3 regions of the Lysinibacillus sp. NPDC098008 genome follow, and region 1 is predicted to be linked to each of the others. Evidence: riboswitches for the same ligand, from Rfam matches in the RefSeq annotation. Region 1 holds a riboswitch; each other region holds the start of a gene.
What was found. A riboswitch is a leader RNA that binds a small molecule or an ion and turns the genes downstream of it on or off. The one in region 1 is predicted to bind cobalamin.
Positions count from the first base shown of each region.

Region 2: another riboswitch for cobalamin. It lies ahead of cobT (nicotinate-nucleotide--dimethylbenzimidazole phosphoribosyltransferase); the one in region 1 lies ahead of ACIQVU_RS14255 (FecCD family ABC transporter permease).
Region 3: another riboswitch for cobalamin. It lies ahead of ACIQVU_RS08910 (ribonucleotide reductase N-terminal alpha domain-containing protein); the one in region 1 lies ahead of ACIQVU_RS14255 (FecCD family ABC transporter permease).

Region 1 covers NZ_JBIWBA010000017.1:40,755-46,702, reverse strand. Annotated here, with positions in the region: gene ACIQVU_RS14260 (heme ABC transporter ATP-binding protein) at 1-302, opposite strand, end outside; gene ACIQVU_RS14255 (FecCD family ABC transporter permease) at 307-1,353, opposite strand; cobalamin riboswitch at 1,556-1,743, opposite strand; gene ACIQVU_RS14250 (biotin transporter BioY) at 1,909-2,505, shown strand; gene ACIQVU_RS14245 (NADPH-dependent FMN reductase) at 2,565-3,107, opposite strand; gene ACIQVU_RS14240 (nitroreductase family protein) at 3,171-3,788, opposite strand; gene ACIQVU_RS14235 (ring-cleaving dioxygenase) at 3,870-4,853, opposite strand; gene ACIQVU_RS14230 (MarR family winged helix-turn-helix transcriptional regulator) at 4,904-5,338, opposite strand; gene ACIQVU_RS14225 (YusW family protein) at 5,497-5,948, opposite strand, start outside.
Region 2 covers NZ_JBIWBA010000002.1:25,225-31,172, reverse strand. Annotated here, with positions in the region: gene ACIQVU_RS02570 (glycerol-3-phosphate dehydrogenase/oxidase) at 1-1,004, shown strand, start outside; gene ACIQVU_RS02565 (alpha/beta fold hydrolase) at 1,008-1,925, shown strand; gene miaA (tRNA (adenosine(37)-N6)-dimethylallyltransferase MiaA) at 1,912-2,814, shown strand; gene hfq (RNA chaperone Hfq) at 2,894-3,121, shown strand; gene ACIQVU_RS02550 (rhodanese-like domain-containing protein) at 3,220-3,522, shown strand; cobalamin riboswitch at 3,629-3,805, shown strand; gene cobT (nicotinate-nucleotide--dimethylbenzimidazole phosphoribosyltransferase) at 3,889-4,953, shown strand; gene ACIQVU_RS02540 (trimeric intracellular cation channel family protein) at 5,000-5,605, opposite strand; gene ACIQVU_RS02535 (methionine gamma-lyase family protein) at 5,818-5,948, shown strand, end outside.
Region 3 covers NZ_JBIWBA010000007.1:29,206-35,153, reverse strand. Annotated here, with positions in the region: gene ACIQVU_RS08915 (hypothetical protein) at 1-643, shown strand, start outside; cobalamin riboswitch at 732-921, shown strand; partial or broken gene ACIQVU_RS08910 (ribonucleotide reductase N-terminal alpha domain-containing protein) at 1,079-2,380, shown strand; gene ACIQVU_RS08905 (hypothetical protein) at 2,522-3,250, shown strand; partial or broken gene ACIQVU_RS08900 (ribonucleoside-diphosphate reductase subunit alpha) at 3,473-4,384, shown strand; gene ACIQVU_RS08895 (ribonucleotide-diphosphate reductase subunit beta) at 4,398-5,438, shown strand; partial or broken gene ACIQVU_RS08890 (IS3 family transposase) at 5,566-5,702, opposite strand.

The DNA of each region.
Region 1 (5,948 bases):
CTACCCATACTAACTAAATCATGTACAGTAAAATCAAATAATACAGGTGTTTCTTGACTAACAACAGCTAAATTTTTGGCAATAGCTTTACTCGATTGCTTTAAAATATCGTGCTCGTTTAATAAAATTGTACCATTTTCAGGCTTTAATAAACGATACATATTTTTTAACAACGTTGATTTACCGCTACCATTAGGACCAATTAGCCCAACAAATTGCTTTTCCTTTATGTGAATACTCACTTCATGTAATATGCGCTGATCGTTAATGGAGAATGATACTTGCTTTGCTTCTAATGTCATCTTTTTAATCTCCTTCACCAAAAGAATAATTGTTACGACGGAGTAGCCAAATAAAGAATGGTCCGCCACAAAAGGCAGTAATAATACCAATTGGCATTTCCTGAGGAGCAATAATAATTCGAGCCACTGCATCTGCCCAAACTAAGAAAATCCCGCCCAATAAGGCACTAATGGGTATAACATATTTATAATTAGACCCGACAATTAATCGGACAATATGTGGAATGATTAATCCTACAAAGCCAATAGCACCGCTTACAGCAACAAGTACCCCTGTTAATAACGAAACAAGTAAGACAAGCTGTATACGAAATTGCTGAAGGTTGACACCTAATGTGACAGCAGCCTCTTCGCCCAATAATAGTAAATTTAAGTTTCGATAATGGAGCCAAAGTAAAGCAAATACTACTAAAAGGACGATAGCTGGAATGATAATATTTGTCCATTTGGCACCAGCTAAACTACCAAGCATCCAAAACATCACTGCCTTTAATGCACCCTCTTGCTTTGCCATCATTAAAATAAAATTCGAAACGGCTGTTAAAATAAAGGACACCGCCATGCCTGCTAATAGTAGACGAAAGATAGAAACACGCCCTCCAACACGCGATAAAAAAAATACAAGCACAATAGCAAATAATGACCCTAAAAAGGCGGATACGGAAAGAGCATACATACCTAAAAACGAAAAAGCACCTAAAATAATAACAGAGGTTGCTCCCACCGCTGCGCCTGAAGAAATACCTAAAATATAAGGATCAGCAATAGAATTTCGCACAAGCGCCTGAATAGCAGCACCTGCAATTGCTAAGCCTGCTCCAACAATAGCCGCCAGTATGACACGTGGCACTCGTATTTGCCAAATAATAATTTCCTGTGAGCGGCTCCAATCAGACTCTATAAAGTTATGTATAAAAGGTAGCTTCGAAAGAATCACCTTCCAAACATATAATGGCGTTACAGATACAGACCCAACCATTACAGCAAAGGTCATAGAAACGATTAATATGAAAACAAGTAGTACAGAAAATAATATAAACTTTTTATTCATTCAGTAAACTCCTACAAATTTGATGGATAAAGCAATTAGCTAATGCCTTTCAGAGCCTATGATTATTTATCTCAACAACAATAAAGTTGAAGCAAAATAAAAAAAGGCATTCTATACAAAAATATGCATAGAAATACCCTCGATTAAACAAAGTCAGAAAATAACCAGCTATTGTCCGTAATTGCTTGCATCCTCGTGGGCATTACAGGTATTACTAATTGGCAGGTCTCCTGGCTTCGATTCTGCGTCCTCTGATAGCCTTCCCATTTTTCAACAGTGGCATAAAAATCATAGAACTCGTCGTTACAGTTGCGGGACAGCGTCGGACTTTCACCGACTTCCCTTTTAAGTGACATAAAAAGATGTCACACCAATAGTAGCAAATAATATTAAATGATAACGACTCTATCATACAGTTTTATAGGTTGTTCGTCCATATGGAACTATTATTTAACAGCTCTATATTTTAGTTAACTAAATGAAATTTTTATGTTGACACAAATATATCCATTCTTTACACTAGCATTAATAACTATAAAAATTAGAGGTGAGAGCATGGCAACAGTTACAGAACACCGTCATCATAAATTAAGAACCGTAGATATCGCTTATATTGGCTTATTCTCTACACTAATGATGGTAGGTGCTAATATTACTTCCTTTATACCATTTTTAGTAGTGGGTGGTGTCCCAATCACACTGCAAACTTTCTTTGCCATTTTATCAGGTCTTATTCTTGGTAGTCGAAAAGGCGCGCTCGCTTGTACTGTCTATATGTGTATCGGATTAGCAGGAGCGCCTGTCTTTTCTCGCTTTGGTGGAGGCTTTGGGCAAATTTTAAGCCCTACTTTTGGTTTTATTGTGTCATATATTTTATTGGCATTTATTGCTGGTCTTATTGTCGAACGCAGTGGCACAAAAATGAGCTATATAGTGGCTGCGTTAATCGCCTTTATCTTTAATTATGTATTCGGCACAAATTGGATGTATTTTGCGTATAAGCTTTGGGCAAGCGCACCAGAAGGCTTTACATATAAATTAGCGTGGCTTTGGATGGTTCCACCACTACCAAAGGATGTTATCTTATCTGTCTTTGCAGGTATCTTTGCTTACCGATTACAAAAAACATTAAAAATTATTCCAATCAAATAAGCAAAAGAGCTGTGAGAAAGCCAATAAAACGTCAGCTTTCTCAACAGCCCTTCTATACATTAAATATATTTTTTTGCCCAGTCAATAAAGTTATCCATCACAACATCAAGGAATTTTACAGTTCCTTCATCCGTTAAATTTCCTTCTGCATCAAATTTCGTATGCACAGCACCAATATAAACATCGTTACCACTTAGTAATGGTGAATTGACACCAGGAGAGAATAAAATATCACGTAAATGTAATTGAGCTTTAACTGTACCTAAGTTCCCCATAGAAGCACCCATTATAATAGATGGTTTACCGATCATTACTTTATCCACACGAGATAACCAGTCAATAGCATTGACCATGACACCTGGAACTGTTCCATTATATTCTGGTGTTACCCATAACACAGCATCTGCCGCTTTTACTTTTGCTTTAAAATCAAGCACTGTTTGTGGTGGATCATTTTCGTTATCTTGATTATACATTGGTAAATCTTTTAAACTTAAAACTTCAAGATCGAATTTTTCTGCATAACGTTTTTGAATAAATTGAGCTAACTGCATATTATAAGATTCTTTACGGATACTACCTACGATGGCTACTACTTTCACGATGTTTCCTCCTAAATGAATATTAGTCATAGTATTTGTATAGCTATTCTATTTTATACCACATTAATAATACGTGACAAATTCTTCGACAGGCTTTCGATAGCCACGTAAACGACGGCTGCTTTCCTTTTCTTTGCCAATCGTAATCATCAGGACAATCTCATGCGTTTCTGGCACATTAAATAATGCACGCATTTGTTGCTGATCAAAGCCAATCATTGGGCAAGTATCCCAGCCACGATTTTTCGCTGTAAGCATAAATAGCATTGCAGATAGAGAGGCATTGCGAATTGCCTCTTCCTTCATAAATGCCTTGCCACGATCCTCATAAAATTTTGCATTTTCAGCTACAAGCTCATCTAGTTCACAGGCTGTAATAATGCCTAAATCTACCATACCTTGACTTAATTCAGCAGTATGTTTATATGCCTCTTTATCGCCTAATACAAGGACTACACCTGAAGCTGAATGTACCTTGTATTGCCCATATGCCGCCTCTCGTACCTTTTCTTTCATTTCCTCATCTAATACGACAATATAATTGGCATGCTGTAAGTTAAAGGCTGATGGTGCTAATTTGACATCCTCTAGAATAGGACGTATATCTGCCTCAGTCATCTTCACACCCTCTACAAAATTATTCGCAGAACGGCGCTTATCTAATAGCTTTGAAAATTCCATTTATGAATCCCTCACTACTTCTATTATCTTTAGCTTTATTAACAATAATTAAGGCGTTAATTACTAAAAAATCAAATTCCATTACTCATATTCTTTCTCAAATGTTTCAGAGCTTCGAACCGTATCAATCGGACGAACAAGCTTTTCAATCTGCTCACGCTTGGGCTCTAAAAATGGTGGTAATGATAGCTTCTCGCCTAATGTTTCATATGGCTCATCCCCCATAAATCCAGGGCCGTCTGTTGCAAGCTCAAATAAAATTTGTGGTGCTACTCGTGTATATAAAGATTCAAAGAAATGGCGATTCACATAGCCTGATGTATGGAAGCCAAAGCTTTCAAATCGAGTTGTCCATTCATCTAATACAGCACGATCCTCTACACGAAAGGCAGCATGGTGAACTGTGCCGAAGCCTTGACGAGCTGCTGGTAAAACTGTGTTATACTCTACAATAATTTGTGCGCCATTGCCCCCTTCACCTACTTCAAATAGATGGAAGTCGCCTTCTTCAGCAATTTCTGTAAAGAGCATTACCCTCTCTAGCATTTCTTTAAAATATTGAAAATTAGCTACACGAACAAATATAGGGCCTAATCCAGTAATCGCATACTCCAATGGAATTGGTCCATCTTGCCACGGTGTGCCTGATGCAACGCCTGTATTATGCTCGTCTGAAATAAGCTGATAGTGCTGATCGTCAAAATCCACAAAGGATAATGTTTTCTTACCAAACTGCTCTTTAATACCAGTATGTTTAACATCTAAACGGTCAAAACGTTTTACCCAGTAGTCGAGTGCTGCATCTGTTGGTACACGGAAGGAAGTTTTCGAAATTTCATTTGTACCATGTACACCCTTTGGAATATTGGGGAAATCGAAGAATGTCATATCTGTCCCTGCACTACCTTTATCGTCTGCAAAGAATAGATGATACGTTTGAATATCATCCTGATTCACCGTTTTTTTCACTAAACGCATACCTAAAACATATGTAAAAAATTTATAATTTTCTTCTGCACTACTTGTAATAGCTGTTACATGGTGTACACCTTTTAAATGATTCATTGTATGTTCCTCCTAATTATCTTTAATTCGAGATATTTGTATAAAAAATTTTATTGTTTGATAGCATTTTTGCCAACCTTTTTTAACGACAAAATCATCGTGTCCAGTTCTTGAGGTTCCAATACTTTAAAAATCTCATTGATCTTTTGTTCATGCTTAGGAAATGTTTCTTCCATTAAAGTGTATCCCTCCGGTGTTAGTAATATATACGTAACACGTCGATCTTTTGGACATGCTTTGCGCAAGACATAACCCTTGTGCTCAAGCTTATCAATTACATAGGTAATACTGCTACTAGCAATTAATATTTTTTTACCAATTACTTGAACAGGTTGTTCTCCATGATGATACAAAAATTCAAGAACAGAAAATTCTGTTGGGTTTAAATCGTATTGTAATAAATCTTTTTTCGTTGCATCCTGAATTGCTTGATATGCTCGAAACAGAACTGTGAACGCTTTTAAGTTACGATTATCTTCCTTCATGCAACTCCCTCATTTATTTCGAAGTTATTTATCTCTAATTCGAGATAATAATATCATAGCTGCTAGCAAAGAGCAAATAGATTGTTTATATTTCAGACTTATGACTGAAAAACCTTCATAAAACTAGCTATCACACTGATAGCGATAGCTAGTTATAATTATTTGATGCGTTTAAATTCTTTTTCTGTGCCATCCATAAATTCTACCTCTACCTCAATGCTTTGGTAATCATCAGCAATATTAAACACTTTGATTACTTGGTCAATAACCTCGTCATTGGATGTTGTCGATTCAAATGTGAGCTGTTTAAATAATGGCTCTAATTTTGTGTATGCCTCATCGCCCTGTAGTCTTTCGTTGTTACGGTCATCCTCTAGCTTTGCCTCTATGCCAGACCTTTTATTTTCATACTCTACCTCATATGATTCGGTAGCAGAGTAATCCACATCTAATGAAAACTCTACAAAATTATAGTCTGCTTGGTCTGTCACATTATCGCCAGCCTGCTGTGTTGTATTTTGCTCGACAGGGGCGTTTGTAGGAACGTCCTCCACCTTTTCTTTATCATTATTACAGCCAGCTAAAAGAATCGCTATCATAGGAATTGTTA
Region 2 (5,948 bases), on a different contig from region 1:
GAATCTTTGATGTTCATGCCGCACAAATTGTCAATGCAGCAGGTCCTTGGGTGGATGTAATACGACAAAAGGATAAAGTCACGGATAATAAGCAACTACGTTTAACAAAGGGCGTTCATATTGTTGTAAGCCAAAAATATTTTCCGCTGAAGCAGGCTGTTTATTTTGATATTGTGGATGGGCGAATGGCTTTTGCGATTCCACGTGATGGAAAAGCCTATATTGGCACAACAGATACAGTTTTTGAGGGTGACCCAATACATCCTGTTGCAACAAAGAAAGATGTCGATTATTTAATAGAGGCAGCGAAAAAAGTATTTCCAACGGCTACGATTACCAAGGATACAATTGAATCGACATGGGCAGGAGTACGTCCGCTTATCTATGAAAAAGGCAAGGATCCCTCTGAAATCTCCAGAAAGGATGAAATTTGGATAGCACCAAGTGGGTTAATGACGATTGCAGGTGGTAAACTAACAGGCTATCGTCAAATGGCAGAAACCATTGTGGATAAAATTGTGAAGCTTCGTCGCTATAAGCATGCAGGCCCCTGTCTAACACGTGAGCTCTCACTTTCTGGTGCAAAGGGCATCAATGCGATTAATTTCCCTGACTATATCGCCTATAAAGCGCGAGAAGGTGTACAATACGGCTTAAACTATGATGAAGCAAAGCAGCTTGTCCAAAAGTATGGTACAAATGTCGATGCGTTATTTGACCGTGTCAAATATTTGCATGAACACGGTAGCACAATGCCCCTTGCCTTACATGCAATGTTACTGTATGGCATTGAAGCAGAAATGGTCTACACACCAAGTGACTTCTTTATTCGTCGTACAGGTTTATTATACTTTGATATTGAAGCCGTTAAGCTCTATAAGCAGCAGGTTGTACAAGTGATGCAGCAGCGTTTAAATTATACAGAGGCACAAAAAAATGCCTATATCACACAGCTTGATCAAGCGATTATGGATGCGACATATTTTGCGAAAGAGGGAGAGTAACAAATGACACGCTATATTCAAATGTCAGATCAACATTTTATTTTCACTCGCACATTACAGCCAAAGGCACCATGCATTGGTCATATTCATATTTTACATGGTATGGCAGAGCATAGTGGTCGTTACCTTTCATTTGCACAAACACTGAATGCAGCAGGCTATGCTGTAACAATGCATGATCATCGTGGACATGGCGAAACGGCTGCCTATAATGGCACTTTAGGCTTTTTCGCTGAACATCATGGCTTTGAGCGTGTTGTGAAAGATGCTCATGAGATTATTACACAGCTACACAAGCAGTTTGCTGATGTGCCATTAATACTTTTTGGTCATAGTATGGGTTCATTTATTACAAGACGCTATATTCAACTATATAGCAATAATGTGGATAGAGTGATTTTATGTGGAACAGGCAATGTTACAGCATTACATGCGGTAGGAAATCTTCTTGCTAGGGCATTAGCAAAAGGACTTGGTAAAGAAACAGAGAGTCAGCTATTAAATCAGCTCAGCTTTGGCAGCTTTAATAAGCAATTCCCAAATCCCAAAACGGCTTACGACTGGCTAACTTCTGTCCAGCAAGAGGTTCAAAAATATATTGATGATCCGTATTGTGGCTTTATTCCAACAAATCAATTTTTCGTTGATTTAACAACAGGCTTTACAACATTGAATCGCAAAAAGGAAATCGCTAAAGTGAGGAAGGATTTGCCGATTCTTTTGATAAGCGGCAGCAAGGACCCTGTTGGTGAACAGGGCTTAGGTGTTTACACAGTTGCTGAGCAATTCGCAGCAGCAGGTGTACAGGATGTAACGGTTTATTTATTTGAGGATAAACGTCATGAAATTTTAAATGAAGATAATCAACAAGCAGTTTTTCAAGTTTTATTACGGTGGTTAGAAAAATATGATACAAAGTAGTATAGAGCAGGCTGAAGTGGTAGCCATCGTTGGTCCCACTGCCTCTGGTAAAACAGCGTTAAGCATTGAATTAGCCAAAAAATATAATGGAGAAATTATTAACGGTGATTCCATGCAAATTTATAAGGGGCTAGATATTGGTACAGCTAAAATTACAGAGCAGGAGATGGAGGGAATTCCCCATCATTTACTTAGCTTTTTAGAGCCAACGGAAGCTTTTTCTGTGGCAGATTACCAAAGGCTAGTACGGGACAAAATTGCAGAAATTCAAGCCAGACAGAAGCTTCCCATCATAGTTGGTGGCTCAGGCTTATACATCCAAGCCGTACTTTATGATTTCCAATTTACTGAAGAACGAGTAGATGAAGCGACACGTAAAGCTTACTATGATGAGCTAGCAGCACTCGGCCCAGAGGCAATGCATCATAAGCTACAAAAGCTAGACCCTAAAACAGCCGCAACCATTCATCCTAATAATACACGCCGTGTGATTCGCGCATTGGAAATGCTGGAGTTAAGTGGTGTATCAAAAGCGGCTGAAGCCCAAAATCGTGGACAAGTACCGCTGTATAAGCATGTTATTATTGGGCTAGGGCAAAATATGTCCCGTGAAGTGCTATATGACCGTATTAACCGTCGTGTCGATATCATGATGGAGCAAGGGCTTTTAGACGAAGTAAAAGGTCTATGGCAGCAGAATATTCGAGGTGTGCAGTCCATTCAAGCAATTGGCTACAAGGAATTATATGATTACTTAGATGGCAAATGCTCATTAGAGGAAGCGATTGATAGCTTAAAACAAAATTCACGCCGCTATGCGAAAAGGCAGCTAACTTATTTTCGTAATAAAATGGACGTTTATTTTTTAACAGCCGATGAGCAATTATAGATAAATTACTCATTGATAAATTGGTAGAACATGCTACTATAGGAATGAAGAGGTAGAAAGTTGGTAGGGAGGCTATTGGATGAAATCAATTAATTTGCAAGATGCGTTTTTAAATCAATTACGTAAAAACAGTATTTTTGTCACTGTCTTTTTGTTAAATGGATTTCAGCTAAAGGGAACAGTGAAATCCTATGATAATTTTACCGTTTTATTAATGGATGTTGAACATAAGCAACATCTTATCTACAAGCACGCTATTTCTACATTCGTTCCAGCCAAGCACGTAGAGTTGTTAGAAACTGAATGATAAAGGTTATAAAACAGCTAATGCGTTCTTCGCACTAGCTGTTTTTTAGACTTCAAGCTATAATGATAGAGGAAATTGCTATTTTGGAGGCTATAATAATGAAATCAATGGAAACAACACAATTATTAGAACTATTGGATGCAAATGAAGATTTATATATTATTGATGTACGTGAAGACGATGAGGTTGCACACGGCATGATCCCTGGCGCACAGCATATTGCTCTTGCTACAATCCCTGAGCGCCTAGAAGAATTAGATGTCACAAAGCCATATATTATTGTTTGTAAGGCAGGAGGACGCTCTGCCAATGCCTGCGCTTACTTAGAGGCACATGGATTCGATGTAACAAACCTTGAAGGCGGCATGCTTGCATATGATGGTGAGTTGGAGTTTAAATAACCTCTTTCAAAGAAAACGGATAGAACAGCCAAAATGGCGGATAGAATCCAAAAAGTGACGGATAGAGTGACCGAACTGATGGATAGAAGGTAGAAATAGAAGTTTCAATTATATAAAAGCATTAGGTGCCCATTACGGGAGAATAGGGAATAAAGTGAAAAGCTTTAGCGGACCCGCCACTGTATAAGGGAGTTTCATAGCGAATACCACTGGTGAATAGCTGGGAAGGTGTTATGAAATGTTGAACTTGAGCCAGAAGACCTGCCTGCTTGCTTTGGGAAGATATAGATGATGGAAAAGTCTGTAGTTTATTTGTCATGACAATAAACTACAGACTTTTTTGTTTAAATGAAGGGAGAAATAATGATGCAATTATTACAAAGTACAATTCATAACATTCAGGGTGTTCAGAAGGAGATGATGGAGCAAGCAAAAATGCGAATCGATACACTATGTAAGCCTCCGGGAAGTTTAGGGAAACTGGAGTCCATTGCTGTACAGCTTGCTGGAATAACAGAACAGTTAGTGCCAAGCCTTGAACAAAAGGTCATGATTGTTTGTGCGGCAGATCATGGTGTTTGTGAGGAGGGTGTTACATCCAATCCACAAGATGTTACGCTCCTTCAAACATTAAATTTTCCGAAGGGTGGTACAGGTGTTTGTGCGATTGCCCGTATAACGAATACAAAGGTTGTCACAGTAGATGTTGGTGTTAAAGGGGATATTCCGCCTGATGCTGGTGTTATAATGCAGAAAATTAAATATGGCACTGCTAATATGGCAAGAGGTTCTGCTATGTCCAGAGAGGAAGCGATTCAATCTATTGAAGTCGGGATTCATGTGGCAATGGAGGAAATAGCACAGGGAGCTACTGTACTTGGAACAGGGGAAATGGGGATTGGTAATACAACACCAAGCGCTGCTATATTAGCTGTTTTGACGGGCTGTGATCCTATTGATGTTACAGGGTTTGGTGCAGGTGTTGGTCAAGGGGGCATTGTACATAAAGTAGCTGTTATTAAAAAAGCCATTGCGATTAATCAACCAAATCCTAAAGATATAATTGATGTACTGGCTAAAGTTGGAGGGCTAGAGATAGGAGCGATGGCTGGTGTTATACTTGCTGCTGCTGCACATCGTAAGCCTGTTGTAATTGATGGTTTTATTTCGACTATTGCTGCACTTATTGCCTATAAGCTTGAGCCGAAAGTAAAGGATTATATGATTCCTTCTCATGCCTCAGAGGAGCCGGGTGCTAAAATGGCTGCTGAATTGCTTGGCATTGAGCCGATGCTACATATGAATATGCGCTTAGGAGAAGGCTCTGGCGCAGCCTTAGCCTTCCCGATTTTGGATGCGGCTTGCTCAATGATGAAAAATATGGCGACATTAGAGGAAACGATGAAATTAGAAAAACCAAACAATGTGTGATAGCATTGTTTGGTTTTTTATTAGTGACGGATAGCTAATAGGAAAATTATGCTCTGTTTAATTTACGTAAGGGTAAACGCCATTTCAACATATAAGAAAGAATACGTAATGCTGTAATGATAGCAAATAAAATATAGAGAAAAATATCTCCTGCAAACATTTCAAGCCCAATAATTAGACCTGCAAGTGCAGCCCATACGCCATAGACTTCATCACGAAGCACTAAAGGCTTTCGTCGTGCTAATAAATCGCGCACAATGCCTCCACCTGAGCCTGTTAAAACAGCAGCGACAATAACGGCACTGATGGGCATATCGAGTTTGACCGCATAGAGCGCACCCTGAATTGCAAATGCGGATAAACCAATGGCATCTGTGAAATTACCCCAGCGATGCCAGTGCTGGATAAGGTGATGCGGAAAAATAAAAAAGATTGTAATGGCTGCAAGTGCAATTTGGAACATCATATCTTGCCCCCATAATGTTGTAACAGGCAGACCAATCAATAAATTTCGGATAGCTCCGCCCCCAAAGGCTGTCACAATTCCCAATATATAAACACCGAATAAATCGTACTCCTCTTCCATTGCAATAATTGCTCCTGAAATAGCAAAGGCAATTGTTCCAATAATACTAAAAACTTCCCAAGCCATCTCCTTCATCCCTTCTTAGTAACAAAATATATGAATTTTCTAGCAAAATTTAGCTGCTAAATAGTCCGCACATTAGCTTAGCGTAAATTGCGCAAAGAAACAATAGGCAAGTTTTGCAGGTAGACAAACAAATTGTTAAGATAATATTGGAATAAAGTAAAACATCCGTCAGCGTAAATATACGGGACAACTGTGAAATGGAGAAGAAAAGAATGACGTTTACGACAAATTTATCAGCACAAACGCTAGCATTAGCGGCAAAAATAGAGGGAAAAGTTCAACCCTATCATGCAAAAGTGGAGGAAATGGCATTTTATAATCAGCAAAAAGTATTAGGGGCTTT
Region 3 (5,948 bases), on a different contig from region 1:
GGATAATGCGGCAGCCATCGGGCAAAAGCCACAGGATATTGTAGCAGCATCAGATACATTGACAGCCTATATGACAGCGCGTGTTACCTTTTTAGAGCAGCTTGCCGCACAGGCTTTGCCTACGCATATTTTGCTGGCGAATTTTTCGGGAGATGCCGCATGGTCACGTTATCTAGCAGGGATACAGCAAGTTTTTGAGGAAGCAGGGCTTGCCTGCCCTACCATTGCTGGGAGCACAGAATCCAATATGCCAACTAGTCAATCAGGCTTAGCTATTACAATGCTTGGGGAGCCACAGCAGCGTGCAGCCTTTCAGCGTGAACGGCTGAGCTGGTATACATATGGCTTACCGCTTGTGGGGGCAGAGGTACTAGCACAGCCTGAGGATGTTGCACAGCTTCAGCCGATTTTTCAAGCATGGCAGTCAGAAATTGTGCAGCAAGTATGGCCTGTTGGGTCAAAGGGGCTACAGGGGGAATATAGCCGTCTTTTTGGACAGATGGTTGTGGACAGTCCGTTGGATGCAACTAAATCAGCAGGCCCATGCACCGTTCTTTTACTTGGTATAGACCCAGCAAAAGAGCAGCAGGCACAAAAATTTTTCCCTAGAAATTTTGCAAAACTGCATTGCCATCGGGCTTGAGTTGAGCCAAAGCATAACAAGGGGCAAAACACCTATTGCAACCCTAAACACAATATGTTAGATTTGTTTAGGAATCAAAACACTATATATAGTATGTTGGACAAACGGTACCAAGATGGTTTAAAAGGGAATTCGGAGCAAGTATGCTTGTAAGCCGAAGCTGTCCCCGCAACTGTACGTGCTGACAAATAATCAAGGAGCCACTGTTTTTTTAATGGGAAGGCGATTATTTGGAGGAAGCATAAGCCAGGAGACCTGCCGCATTGTTCAAGACAGCAACACATTCTTCGGGGATTGAGAAGTGGAGGCGAGAGATTTGCACACGGCTTTTGTGTGCTTGTCCTTCATTTCCATTTCCGATTGTACAGCGATTATGCAGCCGATTAATGTTGCGTAATCGCTTTTTTATGTTGCTGGAGGAAAGGGAGAGAATAGATGACAACGCAAATTGAACAGCAAATAGCTAAGCTACAACAACGTTACACGGAGGATGAACTGGAAAGCTTTGTGAGATTATCGGATCGCTGGCTACGCAAAAATGATAATGCTACATTTGACGCATGGGCGGATGCAATGATTTTACAGGCGCTTAGCTTGATAGATGAGGAGGAGCCCTACTGGACATTTGTGGCTGCACATCTTTACTTAGAAAAATTATACAATCAATTTGCAGCACAGCGTGGTGTTGCACCAACGGATGTGTATCAAGCATTCCCAGCACAGCTTGCACGATATACAGAGGCTGGCTTGTATCATAACAGCTTAACAGCTAAATATAGTGCACAGGAGCTACAGCAATTAACAAGCTATTTAGACGCTAGTCGTGACGAGCTATTTACATATATCGGCTTAAAAACATTAATGGATCGCTATGTTGTGCGTGATTATACGAAAACGCCTGTGGAGCTTCCTCAGGAGCGCTGGATGGTCATTGCCATGACATTAATGCAGGATGAAACAGAGGACCGTTTAACAAAGGTGCAAGAGGCTTATTGGGCGATGAGTAATTTATATATGACAGTCGCAACACCAACATTATCGAATGCTGGGAAAACACATGGTCAGCTTTCTAGCTGCTTTATTGACACAGTCGATGATAGCCTGCAAAGCATTTATGATACTAATACCGATGTGGCGACATTATCAAAATATGGCGGTGGTATCGGTGTTTATATGGGAAAAATTCGTAGCCGTGGCTCAGCCATTAAAGGCTTTAAGGGCGCATCCAGTGGTGTGCTACCGTGGATTAAGCAGCTCAATAATACAGCCGTTTCAGTTGACCAGCTTGGACAACGCCAAGGAGCTATCGCTGTTTATTTAGATGTTTGGCATAAGGATGTTTTTACATTTTTAGATTTACGCCTAAACAATGGGGATGAGCGTTTACGTGCCCATGATATTTTTACAGGGCTATGCATACCAGATATTTTTATGGAAGCAGTGGAGGCACGTGAGGATTGGCATTTATTTGACCCGCATGAAGTACGTGAGGTGATGGGCTTCTCCTTAGAGGATTCCTACGATGAAGCAAAGGGAAATGGCTCCTTCCGCACGAACTATGCTGCATGTGTGGCAAATCCATTATTAAGCCGTGAAGTCGTACCAGCCATTGATATTATGAAGCGAATTATGCGCTCACAGCTCGAAACAGGTGTGCCGTTTATGTTCTACCGTGATGAAGTGAACCGCATGAATCCGAATCAGCATGAAGGCATGATTTACAGTTCGAATTTGTGTTAATTGTAGCACCTTCAATCAGAAATGGTTGTCGAAAACTCCGTTAAACGGGGAAAGTCACTCAGTGATAACCCACCGTGCTAAATCTTTTGATTAAATATTTGGAGTTTTATATAATAGAACAAATATTCTGTTTTAGGAGTGATTGATATTTCTAAAGAATATGGGTTCATATATGTAACAACAAATAAATTAAATGGTAAAAAATATATTGGGAAATGTATTTATGATCGAGTAAATAACTGGGAAAATTACTTAGGATCAGGAGTATATTTGAAAAGAGCCATAAAAAAATACGGTAAAGAAAATTTTGAGAGAGAAATTATTTGTAATGCTTATTCTGAAGAAGAATTAAATCAATTAGAAGAGTTTTACTTGAATTACTTTGATGTTGTTAATTCTACTGAATATTATAATATTAAACTTACTTCAATTGGTGGAGATATCTTTACTTTTAACCCAAATAAGGAAGCTATAAGAAAGCAAAGAACTGAGCAAATGACTGGCAAAGGCAATCATCAATTTGGCAAGCCTAAAACAAAAAAAATGATTGAATCAGTGAAAAAGGCCAACTCAAAGTGTGTCATAATTGATAGTGTTGAATATGAATCAGTCACACTGGCTTCACACCAATTAGGAATAGGTATTAGTACAATTAATTACAGATTAAATTCGGATAATTTTCCATCATATACACGAGTAATGCCAAAAAGGGAAGTTAAAATTAATGGCTATCCGTGTAAAGTTGGTAATCAGGTATTTGATTCAATAACAGAAGCAGCTAAGTTTTATGGTATTTCAACACATGCCATGAGATATAGAATGAATTCTCAAAATTTCCCTGACCATATTTTACTTAATCAAAAGTAAATGCCTAACGACTATCGAAAGTATAGCTCATTGAAAAACATGGGTGAAGAAGCGAGTAGAGTACCCCTCAAGCGAGGCCCTATTAAGGGATAATTCATAAAGGGAAAAGCGGAGCATCCTACAGGTAGAGCTGAGGATGATGATATAGTCTCCTCTGCATAGTGATATGCAGCAGTTCATAAAAGAACGGATTAGGCTTAGCGAACCTAATTGAAGAAAAGGACTGAAATTTTTCAAAATATGTCACCAACTGAATTTGAATCGATTACACTTGAGGACGATGTGATTGTCACGCGTCGTAAGCCTGGCGATTTTGTTGTTTGTAACTTGTCTTCTATTAATCTAGGAAGAGCTGTACCTGCTAACGTCTTAGAGCGTTTAATTCCGATTCAGGTACGTATGCTTGATAATGTTATTGCGTTAAATACGATTCCTGTAAAGCAGGCAGAGCGCACCAATTTACGCTACCGCGGCATTGGACTTGGCACATTTGGCTGGCATCATTTATTAGCGCTGAAGGAAATTCAATGGGAGTCCGAGGAAGCAGTCGAATACGCGGATAAGCTGTATGAGGACATTGCCTATTTAACAATTCGTGCCTCCAATGCGTTAGCAAGTGAAAAAGGAGCGTATCCATTATTCGAGGGCTCTGATTGGCAAACAGGAGCCTACTTTGACAAGCGTGACTATAATAGCGACAAATGGAATGCTTTACGCAAGGCAGTGGCGAAAGAAGGAATGCGCAATGGCTATGTGATGGCGATTGCTCCGAATTCCTCGACATCCATTTTAGCAGGCAGTACAGCAACAATTGACCCGATTTTCCAAAAGAGCTACTCAGAGGAGAAGAAGGACTATAAAATCCCTGTGACTGTGCCTGATTTATCGCCAGTAACAACTTGGTACTATAAATCTGCTTATTTCATCGATCAAAATTGGACAATTAAGCAAAATGCAGCCCGTGCCCGCCATATCGACCAAGGCATTTCATTGAATTTATATGTTCAAAATACTATTAAGGCGAAGGATTTACTGGCACTGCATATGAACGCTTGGGCAAGTGGTGTGAAAACAACCTATTATGTACGCTCCACATCTGTCGAATTATTAGAATGTGAGTCTTGTGCAAGCTAGGAGGAATAAAACGATGACAACAATTACGAAACGACAAATTATGGATAAGGAAGCACCTAACCGCTCTACAGGTATTGTGAACGGGCGCTCCTCTAATATTTTAAATTGGGATGACGTGCGCTTTAGCTGGGCGTATCCTAAGTATAAAAAAATGCTTGGCAACTTCTGGACACCCTTTGAAATTAATATGAGCAATGATGTTAAGCAGTTTCCAGAGCTAACAAAGGATGAACAAGAATCATTTTTAAAAATTATTGGCTTATTGGCACTATTGGATAGTGTGCAAACGGATTTTGCTGGCAAGGTGGCAGACTATTTAACCGATTCGAGCTTAAATGCGTTAATGATTATTCTAGCACAGCAGGAGGTTATTCATAATCACTCCTATTCCTATGTGCTGTCAAGTATTGTTAATAAAGCTGAGCAGGATCGTACCTTTGATTTTTGGCGTACGGAGCCCGTGCTAGAGCGTCGCAATGATTTTGTCATTAAAGGCTACCATGCTTTTTCCGAGGAGCCAACGGTTGAAAATATGCTAGAAGCCATTATTTATGATGTCATTTTAGAGGGCTTATTTTTCTATTCGGGCTTTGCCTTCTTCTATCATTTAGCGCGCAATCAAAAAATGGTCGCTACGTCTACGATGATCAATTATATTAATCGCGATGAGCAGCTCCATGTCGATTTATTTGTGAAAATTTATCAGGAGCTATTAGCGGAATATCCAGAGTACGATACACCTGAGCGTAAAGAGAAGGTGCAGGATATCTTCCGCGAAGCCGTTCAACTGGAAATCGATTGGGCAAATGAAGTGATCGGCGATAAAATTGAAGGGCTTGATGTTGAGGATGTCCATGATTATGTCCACTTCTATGCCAATGTGCGCTGTAATCAGCTTGGCGTTGACCGCCCATTTGACGGCTATCGCAAAAATCCATTGAAATGGATTAAGGCATATGAGGATGTGGACCAAGGCAAAACAGACTTCTTTGAGCAGCGTTCCCGCCAATATGTCAAAGTGAATGTAGAAGATAATGGTTTTGATGATTTATAATATTTGCTTGCTTTGTTCGCGGGTATTGCCTTTGCCTCCGCGGGTATTTACTCCAGCTTCGCGGATAGCCCTGATAAAACACTCCACTATGTGAAGTGACCCTTAAAAGTTAGACATGGTTATTTCATTAGGCAGCGGTTTGGGCATGGGTTCGATACTGTATCGGACTCATGCCTTTTATTTTGCCTTAATTCATTTTGTATTGTAATACGTAATGTAGGTTTCTAATTCGATTTTAAAATGCTCTATACTTTCAAACTCTTTATGGTTAAATCAATATTTTTTAAGACCTGTGTTTTACCATAAGATTTTGATAGATTTTTTGTTTCAATAATAATTGTCATATAGTTGACCTCCTTTACCACCATACTAGACAGGAACAGCCTCGCCAACCATAGATGTAACATGATTTAATGTGACATTTTTGTCATCCTTGTGCAACCAACTATTACGTGACTCGAAAAACATTGCCAATTGCGAATGATTTTCAGTTATAATGGAAAGCGAATG